Regions from separate parts of the Paenibacillus sp. 19GGS1-52 genome, predicted to be linked through region 1. Evidence: predicted binding sites of a transcription regulator. Region 1 holds the regulator's gene; the other holds the start of a gene.
What was found. The regulator NrdR, encoded in region 1, represses ribonucleotide reductase genes. The targets are predictions, from matches to a motif close to AACACNATATATNGTGTT.
Positions count from the first base shown of each region.

Region 2: H1230_RS21740 (adenosylcobalamin-dependent ribonucleoside-diphosphate reductase) is a predicted target of NrdR. The motif match lies at 2,353-2,370, and genes of this name have one in related genera.

Region 1 is NZ_CP059724.1:4,867,650-4,876,086, reverse strand. It holds gene H1230_RS22785 (manganese efflux pump) at 1-640, shown strand, start outside; gene coaE (dephospho-CoA kinase) at 650-1,246, shown strand; gene H1230_RS22775 (lytic transglycosylase domain-containing protein) at 1,243-1,806, shown strand; gene H1230_RS22770 (alpha/beta-type small acid-soluble spore protein) at 1,887-2,105, opposite strand; gene nrdR (transcriptional regulator NrdR) at 2,233-2,706, shown strand; tRNA gene H1230_RS22760 (tRNA-Ala) at 2,836-2,908, shown strand; gene H1230_RS22755 (LytTR family DNA-binding domain-containing protein) at 3,506-3,943, shown strand; gene H1230_RS22750 (hypothetical protein) at 3,956-4,393, shown strand; gene shc (squalene--hopene cyclase) at 4,438-6,333, opposite strand; gene H1230_RS22740 (alkaline phosphatase) at 6,467-7,732, shown strand; gene H1230_RS22735 (low temperature requirement protein A) at 7,815-8,437, opposite strand, start outside.
Region 2 is NZ_CP059724.1:4,645,408-4,653,844, forward strand. It holds gene H1230_RS21740 (adenosylcobalamin-dependent ribonucleoside-diphosphate reductase) at 1-2,169, opposite strand, end outside; gene H1230_RS21745 (DEAD/DEAH box helicase) at 2,587-4,332, shown strand; gene H1230_RS21750 (YqhG family protein) at 4,329-5,291, shown strand; gene H1230_RS21755 (hypothetical protein) at 5,446-6,477, shown strand; gene H1230_RS21760 (YqzE family protein) at 6,548-6,736, opposite strand; gene H1230_RS21765 (N-acetylmuramoyl-L-alanine amidase family protein) at 6,910-7,653, shown strand; gene H1230_RS21770 (divergent polysaccharide deacetylase family protein) at 7,640-8,437, opposite strand, start outside.

The sequences.
Region 1 (8,437 bases):
CCTGATCATCTCGCTTTGTTCAGGTGTAGTCATTGGTGTCTCCATGCAGGTGGGTGTACTGCTAGCTAAGGTAGTCTCTCCACATGCTGCTTCTGCAGTCGGAGCTGTTATTCTCGTCCTGATGGGCTGTTGGTCTTTAGTCCAGATGCTGATGCAGAGAGAAAGAGAACATACTAACGAACGAAAGTTGCTGGGAAACGTTACAGAATCGTCCGCTGCCAAAACGTGGCTGCAGGCATCGGCTGATCAGGGGAACTCAGCCCAGTTTATCGGTGCGGCAGCAGAGGAACCTCTCAAATCAGCTGTATTCTCACTTGAGCTGCGGCACCTGGGAATTGTGGTCCAGATCCTCCGTACTCCATCGTCAGCGGATATGGATGCCTCTGGAAGCATTTCGTCAATGGAAGCGATGGTGCTTGGTATTGCGCTCTCACTGGATGCTTTTGGAGCAGGACTTGGAGCGGCATTACTGGGCTTCAACCCAATTTGGACTGCACTTATGATTGCCCTGTTCAGTGGCTCATTTCTGATGATGGGCATGAAAACAGGACTTAGATTCGCCGGAAGTTACTGGATGAAACATGCTGCAGCGCTACCTGCGTTATTATTAATTACAATGGGAATAATGAAGCTGTTATGAGGTGAATTCATGATTATGGGCTTAACCGGAGGCATTGCATCTGGAAAAAGCACGGTATCCACACTATTTGTAAATAAGGGAGCAAGACTGGTTGATGCTGATGCTATCGCCAGAGAAGTTATGCTCCCCGGATCTCCGGTGCTGGCTGCTGCCGTGCGTTATTTTGGAAACGGAATTCTTCTGCCAGATGGAGCGCTGAACAGAGCGAAATTGGGTGAGATTGTTTTTAAAGATGCAGAGGCAAGGCAGGTGCTGAATGATCTGACGCATCCGGCGATTCGGCAGGAGATCAAAGATCGCATGTACAGAATGGAGCAGGAAGAGCCTAAACGGTTAATTATAGTTGATATCCCATTACTATATGAATCCAGGCTTGAGGATCTGTTTCAGGAGATAGTGGTGGTGTATGTCCCCCCTGAAATTCAGCTTGACCGCTTAATGGAGCGTAACGGATTATCACGTGAACAGGCGGAAGGACGTTTGGCTGCTCAAATGGACATTGAGATGAAGCGCAGCAAGGCGAGTTATGTGATTGACAATAGTCTGGACCTCACTCATACCGAGCTGCAGGTTGCCACTTTGTGGGACAGGCTGGGTTTATCATGAAATGGCTGCGTAAAAAAAGGGTGCTGCTCCTGTTGTTCGTAGGTTTTACGGCAATACTGTTTCTAAGCACAAACTGGATGTCTTGGTTCTATCCCATTTATTATAAAGAAGAGATCCGTAAGCATAGCATTACTTATGAGATGGATCCTTTCCTGGTGGCAGCAATTATCCGTGTTGAGACTAACTATAAGACCGGACGTGAATCCAAAAAAGGAGCACTAGGACTAATGCAGCTTATGCCGGATACGGCCAAGTGGGCACTCGAAATGGCCAAGCTGCCCGATGTCTCCTTGGTTCAGCTGAAGGAGAAGCCGTCTGAGAATATTGAGCTCGGGACTTGGTACCTGTCCAATCTGTCCCGTCAGTTCGAAGGCAACCGCACGGCGGTCATCGCTGCGTATAATGCAGGGCCTGGTAATGTGAAGCACTGGCTGGAAGAAGGATCTTGGGATGGAACTGAAGCTACGGTTAAGAATATTCCCATTGGAGAGACCCGTCATTATGTGCAGCGTGTTCTTTATTATTATGATCAGTACACGGAGATTTATAGTGAGTTCTGATCCGTGCGCCTTAATAAAAAGAAGTATTAAACAGCCTGTAAGCCGTTTAATACTTCTTTAGGCAAGCGTATGCAGACAGGTTATTTGTATTGACCTGCCAGTTGCTGTTCAGCCAGGGTTACAAGACGTTTAGTGATGTAACCACCGATCGAACCGTTTTCGTAAGATGTTTTATTGCCTTGATACCCATCTGGGGAAAGTGTAATACCCAGTTCTTGGGCAACTTCAAATTTCAATTGATTCAAAGCTGCGCTGGATTTAGGAGCTACCAGGTTGTTGGAGCTGTTGTTTTGGCTCATTGCTGTTCACCTCCTATCGGTTTGTAACTGTATTATGTGCTGGACTTGCCATATTCATAACAACAAAAATACGGTGATTTATGGAAAAAATATTTACACCATTAATGCAAAGGAAGTGATTAAACTTATGAAATGCCCTTACTGCGATCATACCAATACCAAAGTGCTGGACTCGCGTCCGGCTAACGAGAATAAGTCGATCCGACGGAGGCGTGAATGCGAGCTGTGCAGCAAGCGTTTTACTACCTTTGAGATGATTGAGGAGACCCCTCTAATCGTTATCAAGAAGGATGGAAGCCGTGAGGAATTCAGCCGTGACAAAATACTGCGCGGTCTAATCCGAGCCTGTGAGAAGCGCCCTGTGTCCGTTGAACGGCTAGAGGTTATCGTGTCTGAGGTCGAGAAAGCGCTGCGCGGTATCGCTCTGGCCGAAATCGAGAGTCGCCAGATCGGCGAGCTGGTGATGGAAGAGCTCTACCCTGTTGACGAGGTCGCCTACGTCCGCTTCGCCTCGGTTTACCGACAGTTCAAGGACATCAACATGTTCATGAAGGAACTGAAGGGACTGCTGTCAAAGAGCGAAGAGCTGGAGGGGCTGTAAAACAAAACTGTTGACACCATAGGCGATTTTTTATATTATATAGGAGTCGCCTACAGAGCTTAAGCTTAAGTGAGTGACAGTGCTTACCGCGTAAACGGGTACATAAGCAAATATAAATACCAGCAACTCGGGGGATTAGCTCAGCTGGGAGAGCGCATCGCTGGCAGCGATGAGGTCAGGGGTTCGAGCCCCCTATTCTCCATAATAGATTTAACATGAAACGGCAGAGATGCCGTTTTTTTGCTGTTTCATTAAGGACTACATGAATCGTTGTGGATGGTCTATTGCAATGGTAGGAATATTTTGGGGCTTGGTCGAATGTAGAATGCAATAAGAAAACGTTACTTTAACTAGGAATAGAGCAGACTAGATGAGGGTTGTGCAGATTTATCAAAATGAAGGCAACGATTATTCTGTAGTCATGACTTAAGGCGAAATAGAGTTTTCTCCACCTTTTTCTATCCATGAACAGGGAGAACCCTCACTAGTCAAGGTTGGAGGAAGAGCGATTATTGTGTTTAAGGCTGAGATTCAACTTTGAATAAAACACCTAGAAAGTGTACTAACATGACTCCACAGACAGAGATTGACCGTATCCTTGCGAAAGGGCGGTCTTTTTTTTTGAGGCAGTATAATCAACCTACCCTCGAATTCTGCAGCTTAACTCTCCACTATTGCAGCTTACTTTAGCACCTATTGAATATAAATTTCCGTGAAATATACTGTAACTGTAAGCAGGAACTCAAGCTGGCATTGACAGAATTGCGACTGTTCCAATATCAAAAAATGGGGTGACAGGATGAAAGTTACGATTGAGAATATCCCACCAGGAAGTGAACCTGAGATCATAATCCGATGTAACGAGCCTGATGAATCATTGATGAAACTAATTTATTCCATTAAATCAACTTCCAAAAAGCTTGTTGGAATCCTGGATTTACAGATGCATATTATCAATCCCAATGATGTTTTTTATTTCGAAGCCGTAGACAATAAAGTATTTATTTATTGCCAAGAGAAGGTTTTTGAATCCAGACTTAAGCTTTATGAGATTGAGACGGAATATGAACATTGGGATTTTTTTAGAGCATCCAAATCTACCATCCTTAATATTTCAAAAATTGAATCGGTAAGCCCGATTCTGTATGGGAGGTTTGAAGCGTTGCTTCAGAATAGTGAAAAGGTCTTCATTTCCAGACAATATGTTCCGGTGCTCAAAACAAAATTAGGACTCTAAGGAGGCTTCAATATGAAAATCAGCAAATATCTATCGTATATGTTGAAGGATTTTCTGGTAGCTTGTGGATTCTTGACAGTCATTGCTGCAATAGTGTTGGCCCTCTCTTCTTCAGGAACGATTCAAGCTTCATTACTCGGGCAAATCGTCTTAATTGCTTCAGCGTTTACTTGTTTCAAGTATGCTTTAGTGAATACACATGAACTGGGGAGAAAAGCTGGAATAATCAGCTTCTATGTTAGCTTTCTAATGGCAGATGTATTTTTAATATTATGGTTATGGTTTTTTAGCTCCCGCCAAATTTTTGATAGGGATCTGTTATTATCGTATACGATTGTAATTCTTCTTGTTAAAGGGGTGGTCTTCACAATGATGCATATTGATGGGCAGAATGAGGCCAAACAACTCAATCAAAAGCTGAGCGAGTATAAGAATAGTGAGAATAAATAAAATAAGGTTTAAAGTATCATCTGACTAAGGGGACAATCAGCATATTAGCTGTAGTCTCCATATTTATTTCTGTAATGGCTCAGCGTAAGGAGCGGCCAGATATAACGATAGCTGTGATAGTGAGTATAATAGTTGCCCGGAAGACCAGCACCTGTCGGATAAGAAGTCATCCAGTTATCTTCTTGCAATGAAGCGATAAGTCTATATATTCCTTTATTTATTTGGGCTGTTGGCTGTGGATGAACAGCAATGAGTGCATCTAGCGCCCAGGCAGTCTGAGAAGGTGTGCTTTCCCCTAAAGACACATAGCGCAAAAGACGATCACTTCTACAGGATTCCCCCCATCCCCCGTCAGGGTTCTGAATACGTAATAACCATTGGGCTCCTTTCTGTACTACAGTATGGTTAGAGGAGACCCCTACAGCCTCTAAGCCCGTTAGAGCAGCCCACGTACCATAAATGTAACAAATCCCCCATCGTCCATACCAAGAACCGTCCTTTTCCTGATGCTTTAAGAGCCACTTCGTTCCAGATTTGATGAACTTGTGCTGAATATCAAGGCCGCAAAAATTCCCGAGGTACTCTAGGGTGCGTCCTGTAAGGTCAGCCTCCGAGGGATCTATAGCGGCAGATTTAGCACCCTCTATTGCCAGCCAAGTAAGCATTTTTTTATTTGTGTTTTTTTCAAAAGCAGGCCAGCCTCCGTCTTCATTTTGCATGGATAGAACCCAATTCAGACCACGATTCCATGATTCTCTATACAAAGGATCAGTCTCCGATAAGGTTTGGATTGCTCGTAAAGCTGCAGTGGTATCATCCACATCCGGATTAAGGGTATTGCTGTCTGAGAATCCCCATCCTCCGGGGATGGGATTGGGGTTGTGGATATTCCAATCCGCTGTTTTGTGATGCTGCTTGGAGAGTAGATAGGCAGCAGCTTTCCGAATCGCCTCATGGCCATTGTTGATTCCAGATTCTTGCATGGCGTAGGCGAGCAGAGCTGTATCCCATACGGTAGAGGGTGAGTTTTGTATTGTGGTTTTGTCGTCCACGCTGCACTGCATAGCTGTTATACCTTGAATGGCATGTGTGATGAGAGGATGGTGTTTATCATACCCAAGCGCAAGTAGGGAGAAAATCATTAGAATGGTGCTGCTGGCATAGCTGTATAGGGTTCCATCAGGTTCAATCCGTTGCAAAATGAGTTGTTCGGCCTTTGTTATAGCAGCTTCATGGATCGAACGGGGAGTGCCTATAAGTCTGCGTAGTTCGGAGTGTATACTGTCCTGTAGCTCTTGGTATTCCCGAGAATGAGGTTCATCGGTGTGGATACGATCTACCTTAAGATCATCTAGTTCAGGAGTTTGCGCGGTCTTTATTGAAAAATGACGATCGGCCAAGATTAGCATCGGGGTAAGATGGACTCTTGAATACCCGGAAAACTCATAAAAGTTGATTGGAGAAAAGGTGGGGAGAAGCAGTATTTCAAGCGGTATGGAAGAGATGGAAGCAGGCCAATTCATTTGTCCGGTAGCGGCGAGGATGGTCTTGGTTAAGATACTGGTGACTTTCCCAAGACCACCCTTGGATTGGATAAAACGCTTGGCACGTTGCATAGGTTCATCCGTTTTCACACTATAACCGGAATAGAGCAGGGCATAATAGGCTTCAATTGAAGCAGATAAGTTTCCTTCATCATCATCGAAGTGCAGTTTCCAGCAGCCTTCGGGCTGCTGCTCGGCTAGAATACGATCATGCAGCTGTCGAATAAGGACCTCATTCTCAATGTTCAACGTTTGAAAGAGAATGATCACATAAGCATCTATAATGATTCCATTCTCAAAACAAAAATGCCAAGTTCCTTCGGGTTCTTGTTTCTGAATAAGGGTTGCTGTCAGTCGATCCATTTCCTCATCGACTTTGCTTAATACATTGGCCATCCCCTTGGTTCCTCCCAAGTCATTTTTAATTATTATATGGTTGAGGGATTAACATTATTGATATATCACGAAAACATTCTCCTAACGAATGTACATTACTATAAGGAAGTAAACATACCTTAGGAGGGAATATATGAAATCACAGAACAAGAATAGATTCAAAGCTGCGATGGTGGTTACTGCAGCGAGTGCACTTTTGGTTACAAGCGTAGTCACTACTCAAGCATCAAATTCTGCAGACGCGGCGTCTGCAAAGACGAAGAATGTAATTCTGTTTATCGGTGATGGCATGGGAACAGCCCAACGCGATGCAATCCGCCTGGCGACCGTAGGTGAAAAAGGGAAGCTGGCTATGGATGCGATGCCATACCTTGGATTAATTCATACGAGTTCTACTATCCCGGTGACGGATTCGGCGGCTTCAGCTACAGCGTATGCCAGCGGAGTGAAGACGTATAACGGAGCTATTGGTATGGATGCTAACAAAAAATCCGTAAAAACGATCATGGAATATGCTAAAGACGCTGGGAAATCTACTGGAGTAGTAACGACTAGCCAAGTTACCGATGCTACGGGTGCTGCATTTGGCGCACACGTAGAAGACCGTTCTAAACAAAGTGACATCGCCTTGCAGCTGTTGACCAAGAGCAAGATTGACGTGCTCCTTGGTGGTGGTGAGGATTTCTGGTATCCGGCAGGAGAGCCTGGTAAATTCAAGGATGAACCTGCTGAAGATCCAACGGAAAAAAGCAAAGGGACACAGGGCAATCTCATAACCAAAGCTAAACAATTAGGATACAGTTATGTGACGAACAAGACCGATATGCAAAAAGCAAAAGGCGGCAAGCTGCTGGGGCTGTTTGCAAATGAGGAAATGTTCCAGCAAAAACCAGAAGGTGAAGGGGACATTTATAACCCGGTTGTCTCTCTGCCAGAAATGACTAAAAAGGCGATAGATACACTTGCTGCTAATAAAAATGGCTTTTTCCTGATGGTTGAAGAAGAAGGCACGGACGAATTTGCCCACCAAAACAACGCCAAAATGACGATTAAAGCGGGCCAGGAGCTGGATAAATCGGTTCAAGTCGCTAAGGATTTTGCTAAAAAGAATCCAGACACACTAGTCCTCGTGCTTGCCGATCATGAAACGGGTGGCTTCTCTATTGAAGAAGTTAACGCTGATGATGAGTCCGGTGACGGGATTTCCAAAGAAGATGGTCCGTTCGCCATTGCCAACTCCAAGCTCAACTTTGTTGTAGATTGGACAACCTCGGGACATACGGCGGTTGATATTCCTATCACAGCAATGGGTAGAAACTCTGAGTTGTTTACTGGAGTTTACGAAAATACTGAAGTATTCACGAAGCTTATGCAGTCGCTAGGATATAAAGTGAAATAACCTACATCTCCACCTATTGCATCTGCCCATTCAAAGGGCAGATGCTTTTTTGTGTGGATCGGCATGCAATGATTTAGTGCAACTAAGCCGTTGCTTTAGCGAAAACGATAAAAAACAGCATGATTTCACCTAATATGAGGTGAGGGGAAGCAGTTATGAATAAATCCAAGAGGAATAAAGCACAGAGCATTCCGGTTAAGGAAAGAAAAACTTTGAGGCTTAGTTTGAGATGATGGAATCGATATTGATGAAATACAAACATAACCGACAAGAAATAGATGAGAACAGAGGCGAAAGTGAAGCAAAGGATAAAGATATACTCCAATTGCTCAACAAACAGGAGCTGTATCGCAGCAGCAATCATGCTGAGTGAAAAATAGATGAATAAATGCCCGTAGATAATCGTCTGCCCTGCCGTTTGTTTCGACTTATCTACGCGCTTCTCGACATTCTCAAAGTATTGCCACCAGATTGCAATTACTAATATAAAAGCCAAGGCAGCAAATAAAATGGATGAGCTTGTGAATTTATCAGACTGCAAGACGGAGAGCATACTTATTACCGATTCACCTAACAGGATCAGCGTAAAGAGAGCAAACCGTTCTAATAAATGTGCAGTATGGATAGGTGTTTTTATTAGATAGGTTCGGCCGATCAAAGGTACAATGATATCTACAGCAATGCCAGCATACAGAATCAAGTACC
Region 2 (8,437 bases), 220 kb from region 1:
GTACGCCATTCCAAATGGTGTATTGATCTTATAAGTAGCGCCGCGCAATACCTGCGGACGTTTCTTGTATTGTTTATCCACTACTTCGGCATTAGCTTTCGGAGTAGGGCTTACAGCCACGGCTGCAGTTGAACTTGCACTCACACTTGAACTTGCACTAGCCGTTACATCAGTTGTCGCCGCAGCTTCAGAAGTTGCAGCTGATACTGCTTCTTCTACATCCTTTTTGTCTTCTTTTTTCGTTGTCTCCAGAATTTGTACATCACGGCTGCCGTCACGGTAGATCGTTACGCCTTTGCAGCCTAAGTCGAAGGCCATTTCGTACAGCTCAGCAGTCTCTTCTACGGTAAAGTCAGCCGGACAGTTAGCGGTCTTGGAGATCGAGCTGTCTACCCAGCGCTGAATTGCCGCTTGCGCACGAATGTGATCCTTGGCCGATAAGTCCATCGACGTTACGAAGTAATCCGGCAGATCTTCACCAGGGTGAGCTTCCAGCCAATCCTGAGCAATCGGTACGAATTGTTCATCATAGCCAAGACGACTTTGACGGTAATATTTGAAGGCAAAATAAGGTTCAATACCCGTTGATGTGCCCACCATTGTACCCGTGCTGCCTGTAGGAGCTTGGGTGATAACAGTAACGTTACGCATTCCGTGCTTACGGATGGACGCGCCAACCTCAGGGTACGTTTCGGTAATATTCTTCATAAAGCCGCTCTGTAAGTATTTCTCGGTATCAAACGCTTGGAAAGAACCCTTCTCGCCGGCAATTTCTGCCGAAGCAAGATACGCTTCACGAGCCATAAAGCCATACAGCTTGTCCAGAAACTCAAGTGATTCCGGGCTGCCGTAACGGATGTTCAATTTAATCATCAGCTCAGCCAGACCCATCGTGCCCAAACCAACACGGCGTTCCTTCTTCTGATTCGCTTCATTTTCCGGGAAATGATATGGAGTCTTATCAATAACATTATCCAGGAAACGAACGGAATAACGAGTGGTGGTCGCCAGATCTGCCCAGTCTACATCATGATTCTTCTCATCATAGAACTTGGAGAGATTGACAGCTGACAGATTGCAGACGCCCCAGCCAGGCAAGCCCTGTTCACCGCAAGGATTCGTACAAATGATCGGGTTAAAATACCAGCTGTTGGACATTTGGTTGTAGTATTCCATGAATACTACACCAGGTTCAGCCGACTTCCAAGCCGATTCAATAATCGTTTTCCAGATATCACGTGCTTTAACTGTGCGGTAATGAATGACGCTGCGGCCATCGGCCTTCCACTTGTCAAGATCGCCATCCCACAGGGTGTCATAGTCAGGTTCAGTTGTATCCGGGAATACCAGCTCCCAATCCAGATCCTCCTTAACAGCCTTCATGAAGCTGTTGCTTACGCATACGGACAGGTTGGCATTGGTCACTTGACCCATCGTTTGCTTCACCGTAATGAAGTCCAAGACATCCGGATGCCAGTCGTTGATCATCAGCATCAGCGCACCACGACGGCTGCCGCCTTGCTCGATTAATCCGGTTGTATAGCTGAACAGACCGCCCCAGGATACAGAACCGCTCGAAGAGCCATTAACACCTCTGACGATAGCCCGGCGTGGACGCAGTGAAGATAGATTGATTCCTACGCCGCCACCGCGAGCCATAATCTCCGTCATTTCCGACAACGTCTGCATGATACCGCCACGGCTATCCTTAGGAGAAGGTATTACATAACAATTAAAAAGTGTCAGTTCTTCACTAGCTCCCGCACCTGCTGCAATGCGCCCTCCTGGTACGAGCTTCCAGTCATCCAGAATCGAACGGAATTTGCCTGTCCACTCCTTTTGAAGCTCAGGCGTCTTCTCGACGGAAGCCATCGCTCCAGCCAGCCGGTCCCACATTTCTTCAGGCGTCTTCTCTATATTAAGGGTAAGCTTCTCTACATCCGATTGCACATGTTCACCGCTGCGTGTCTTTACCGTTACAATGCGGCCGCTGCGTTCTACAATTTCGCCAACTTCCTTCGTGGGAAACTTCGGGTCATCCTTTGTCAGCACAAGCACAACATCGCCTACCTTGGCATTGTTGCTGTCTGCATCCTTCCAGGCATAACGATCCAAAAATATTTTCTCACTCAGCCCTTCCAAGTGTTGTTTGCGTTCGACTGTACTCAATAAAAAAACCTCCCGCTTATGTGATTGTGTTACTTCCGATTCATCGTGTGGGTGTTCTTTTTGATACCCACAACATAAACTTCCTGCACTAAGCATTAGCCTCTAAGAAGGTACTCAGGAAGTTCATCTTGTCAATATCAAATAACCACTAATCGCTCAATTTAAGCATAATTTCAAGCATTTGTCACAATATATTGTGTGCGTCAGCTTTTAAACTATACCACATATTGTATCATAGGTCGTTTTCGAAAAAAGAGCCGTTCGGCCGATATTTCAGCAAAAGATCACCCTTATCCTCCCTTTTACTCACTTTTTTCTAGGCATTCTAGAAAAATATCAGGTTATGAAATCTCTTTTTTTCGCGCATACTACTCCTACGCATTATTATATGATTCAGCGCCGAAGGAGGCTGCTTATATGTCGCAATTTTCCCGAAATTCTCTGCTGCTACAGAGCAGTAAGCCCGCACCATTGGTGCCTGTTCCGCTTTCCTTTGACCGAAACTGGCTGCAGGATTTGGAAAGTAGACTCGACAAAGGTGGTCCATGGGGAGACTGGAGATTGTCACGGCTTGCCGTACAAGGAGAGGAAACAGGGCTGATCACCAGCTTCGACGAGCTGCAGTGTATGAAGCATTTATCCGGACTGTCTCCGCTCCCTCACCAGCTCGATACCGCTCATAAAGTACTCTTTCAAATGTCAGGCCGGGCGATTCTCGCCGATGAGGTTGGACTAGGCAAAACCATCGAAGCAGGACTTGTGCTCAAAGAATATCTGGTGCGCGGACTGGTCTCCAAGGTATTGATTCTGGTTCCAGCCTCGTTAGTATTGCAATGGGTGCGGGAGTTGAACGCTAAATTTGGTATTTCAGCTGTCGCCCAAAAGAAATCCTATTCCTGGGGTAGCGACATCGTCGTCGCCTCTATGGATACCGCCAAACGTGATCCGCATAAAGAAGTCCTGCTGGAGAATGAATATGACATGCTGATCATCGATGAGGCTCACAAGCTGAAGAATAAGAAATCTACCAATTATCTGTTCGTACAGCAATTGCGCAAAAAATACTGCCTGCTGCTTACTGCTACACCCGTCCAAAATAACTTAAGCGAACTGTTTAACTTAATCACACTGCTGAAGCCTGGACAGCTTGGAAATCAGGGGGATTTCGCCACTAATTTCGTTGTCGATAAACGCCAGCCCAAGAACGAGATCCAACTTCGGGGTGAGCTTTCCAAGGTCATGATCCGCAATCGGCGCGGCGAAGGTCCGGTCAATTTCACCAAGCGTAAGGTCCGCAATATCCCACTGACACTCTCCACTGAGGAGAAGGTATTATATGACGGAGTTACTGCTTTTGTCAAAGACCAATATCAGGAATCTGGGGGCAATCTTAGCAGTATGCTCTCCTTAGTCACACTTCAGCGCGAGGTATGCAGCAGTCGTGATGCCGTATTCATAACCTTGGTGAATCTGATCAAGAAATTGCCTGAGGACTCGCCGAAACGGGACCGGATGATGGGTCTGCTACAGACCATTCGTACCGTTAAGACAAATACCAAAGCGGAGAAAACATTAGAGCTAATCCTGGAAATGAAGGAAAAGGTCATTGTATTTACAGAGTATCGGGCAACTCAGGAATATTTGCTGCAATTTTTCCGCGACCATGGGCTGATGTGTGTCTCTTATTCCGGAGGGATGAACCGTGGTAAAAAAGACTGGATGATGGACCTCTTCCGCGGCCGGGCCCAAGTAATGATTGCCACCGAAGCAGGCGGCGAAGGCATTAACCTGCAATTTTGTCATCACATGATCAATTTCGATCTGCCCTGGAATCCAATGCGAGTCGAACAGCGGATTGGGAGAGTACATCGGTTAGGTCAGGAGAATGACGTCATCATCTATAATCTGTCCACTCAGGGTACGATTGAAGAACACATCCTTCATTTGCTGCATGAGAAAATCAATATGTTCGAGATGGTTATTGGCGGGCTGGATGTTATTCTGGAACGTTTCGAGAAGAAGGAATCCTTGGAGAAAAGTCTATATAAAATAGTGCTTGAGGCCCGCACCGATGAAGAACTGCGCAGCGGGCTGGACCATATTGGCGAATCCCTCAGTGAATTGACTGAAGACATTCAAAAGGAAAGTGAGGCCGCGACATGACCCTCTCCCCGCAGCAGGTTCGTACACAGGTTATGAATTATCTGGAGGTGACAGAATGCGCCATCATTGAAGCTTCACCACTTCATGTTACGGTGAAGCTGTCCCCACGCGCCGACCGGATGCTCACGGACCGTCCCTATTATTGGGGCTTCGTGGAAAGAACCGGAGTGGAGCCGGAGACGTTATCGTTCACCTTTGTGTTTGATCCGGAGAAATATGACAGCCTGACAAGTGCAGCTTCGAATCCGCCACCAAATAGAGGTACTAAACCAGGTACTCCCTCAACCGATCCGCAGGACAGTATATTAGCCCGCTACTTTGGGGTTGTTCCAACACAGCCCTGGATCGGCCCCGGTATGATCAGGCGTGAAGATGTGATCTATGGCAGCAAGCGGCTGCTGCAAATTTGGTCAGCGGCCCGCGATGAAGGCAAATGCCTTTATCTGTTTGAGAACCCGGGAAGCAGGCAGCGAACTACCCTGTTCTCAGCCGCCTACGAACCGTGGCTTGGCGTTTGTTACAAGGTGGAAATGACCTGCGATCTGAAGCGGGAGGAACTGCATTTTGTAGGAATCTCCTTGGTCACTGGAGCCATCATTGATGACTTTGGGACAAAGCTGAATCAAATTGAACTGATTCCCCGCCTGCCGGAGAATGTGCATATTCAACCTCTTGAACTAACAGTCTCCGCAGGTACCGATCGACTGGAAGCTCATCTCACAGAGCAGCTTGCCGAACTTGACTATGCATGGGCGGAGGAAGCCCGCGCTCGGCTGCGGCTGGAGCTGTCTATTATTGATGTTTATTATGAGGAGCTACTGAAGGAGCCTGACGAAGAGAAACGGTTGGGGATTGATGAGCAATACAATCGCCGCAGAACAGAAACCACCTGGCAATACGAGCCACAGGTTGCAGTTTCTGCGGTGACTTACGGGCTGTTTCATCTGCGGAGCACATAGAATGTGACCCCACTCGCTAAAAGCAGGCAAAAAAACAGTGAAATTCCTTAAGCCTAGCACGACAGTAAGCAACACCCTTTTTAAGGCTTGTCCTCTACAATAATTAGTAAGTAGCTCTTCCCCTTTAGCCGAAAAAAGAAAGGTGAATAAAGCCATGAAAATAAGATTACGATGGAGGCCAGCTCTTAGGCGGCAGGGTCGATTCCTCCTGTTGCTCGGTCTGGGAGTGGCCATAGCTGGCGCAAGCTTCCCCACTGCGCTGGCAGCTACCGGCAGCCGAATAAGTGTTGTACAAGCCGTCTCCGCAGATCTGCCTGTGCTGGAAATGAAATCAGTCAACTCACCCGTCACGGTGCAGGAATTCAGTCAGCAGATGATTGATAAGCTAGCTGCGGAGGCACCCTTCACAGATTGGAAGGACGCTAGCCCCATTTATTATCCGCTTGGACCGGGTACTCACAGCTGGCTGGTTAACGTGATGAACGGTCAGCAACGGATAGGATATATGATCATTTCCGCCACCGATCAAGGCGGTTATATGCTTAGTGAATACGGAGCCGGAACCTCCGGACTTCCCTTTAGCCTCAGTGAACTGCGCCAGTTTCTGGTGCAGCAAGGACTTATCACTTCATCATCTGTGTCAGATATTACGCTTACAGCATTATACGCACCTCTGCTGCCCATCTGGAAAATAACCATTGAGAATAAGACATTTTTCATTAATGCATCCGTGCCGCAAATTTTACCGTGGAGCCTGAGCAAGGCTGAAGCCGTACTCAAGGGAAAGTTAACCGCTAAGAATGTAGTGACTAGCCGTGATGTTTATCTGTCTCCCGGTTCAGCCTACCGGAGCGGTGGAGTGGATGACCCGTATGCTGATTTACTGTGGCTGACAGTCCCTAAGCTGCCACTGGTGAATGCTGATAGTTTCATTTCTCTGATCCCGAAGGGAGGAAGCATCGCTTTTCAGGCCGCAGGCCGAAATGACGCTTTAGGTGCTCCTTTTATGATTACAGGATATCAACGTTGGCTGCTGCGTTCAGGCAATAGTACAAAAGAAAATAGCACTGTATATGTTGCTTCAGGCCATGCAGGAAGGCGCTATCTCCCCCTCTCTGCACTTCAGGATAATGGCACATTGCATAAGCTGAACGTAGATAAAAACAATACCTACACTGATATATGAAACAGCACAAAAAACCTTCCATGCGCCGCCATCGTGCGGTCCAAGAAGGTTTTTGTGCTGTACAGCGCACTCATTCCTTGACTTTATGACTCCAACTACTCCGCCAAAGAGACATGCCAAGCGGAAGCATACCGAACCATTTCTGCGACCATGGCTGCTTCGTTGCTTCCCGGCGAGCACGGCTGCTGCGCGGGTCCTCCATATACACTACGACTTTTTCGGTTATATACTTCACTAGTTCATCCCCATCGGAAGCCATTTATGCCACCTCCTTAATCTAATTAACAGAACCATTCGTCCATCACTATATTTAGTGTGCACCGTTAGGGCTGTATTTAAACTGTGGACAATGAATCGTATAGGTTTACCAAAGAAAGCACAATCTAACAGAGACTAATGGATGAACATTCTTGTGAAAAGGGGTTTTGCCACTTGAGACTACACTCTATTCAGAGAACAGCTGTTGCCCCGCGTAGCTTTATTATCACTCTGGCGGCTGCAGGACTGATATTCCTTCTAGCCGGAACAGTACAGGCTAATGGCATTCCTACTCAGACAGATGTTAAGGAAGAGCGCCAGCATGTACTCGGTCATGGCCATCGAATGATTCTGATTGATGCCGGACACGGCGGAATTGATGGCGGCACTTCCTATGGCAAAATTCTGGAGAAGGATATTACCCTTGAAATCTCGCGCCGTTTATTTCTGCTGCTGCGCAGCGATGGCTTTGATGCCATTCTAAACCGTAATGGCGATTATGCGCCCAGTGATGAGAACTTCTGGCTCCGCAGCTCTTCCCGCCATCTTAGAGATCTGGCCCAACGTAAAGAATTGGCCGAGATGCTGCCAGCGAATGTAGTAGTCAGCATCCATATTAACTGGGCACCTTCACCTTCCAAGCATGGACCACTGGTTTTGTATCGTCAGGAGGGACGCAGCTTCATGCTTGCCCAATCCATTCAGAGCCAGTTGAACAACCTTTATCAAGCGAAGACCGACCCAAGACAGGGCAAACCCTTTTATTTACTTAACAAAATCACTGCCACAACCGTTATCGTTGAAGCGGGCTTTATTAGCAGCCCCTCCGATCGAGCCATGTTATGCGGCAAAGTAGGTCAGCAAGAGATTGCCGAAGCAATTGCAAACGGGATTGCCGCTTACCTCATGGAAATTTAGGAGCTGGATTCCATTTCCACTCTTCTTTGACCAGATCAGATATCCCGACAAACTCAACACTGTTGCGCATTTCTGCTATGCCGCTGCGAATACCGGCGGCAGTCTCTTTGCCTTGCAGACCGACATGGCCGATCGTTATGCAATAATGCTGTTCCAGCGCACGCTCCTGAACAAGACGCATTTGCTTCAGCACATGGCTAGAGGTATGCAGATCATCCAGGAAGATATGGTTCTCCACGCGGGGCAGCCCCTTCTCCAGTGCTATTTTACCGACCACAGAGCGATAATTGGTTTTACTGTCCACAAAAAATAACCCCCGTTCCTTGCAGACGTTCAGCACGATGCCCATTACCCGCTCATCACCAGTTACCCTTGAACCCATGTGATTGTTGATCCCAATTGCATACGGGATATTATCCAGCGCCGCTTCCACACGCTGCCTAATTTCCTCATCACTCATCTTCGCCAGTACCGCTCCAGGCCCCAGCCATTCCGGCTTGCCATGACGCGGCTCCATCGGGAGGTGCAACAATACGTCAAACCCGCGCTCATGTGCACGCCGCGCATCGCTGATCGATGTGGGCAGAAAGGGCATGACCGCAACCGTAATTTTGACCGGCAGACTTAACATTTCATCTGTCCCCCGCATTCCGTTGCCAAAATCATCGACAATAATGGCTACACGACTGCGGCTAGAACCCTTGTTTTGTCGTCGTACAGCAGTGCTGTCTTCAATGGAATTAGCTACTGGTGCAGCCATTCTCTGGGAGGAAACTTCTACGGC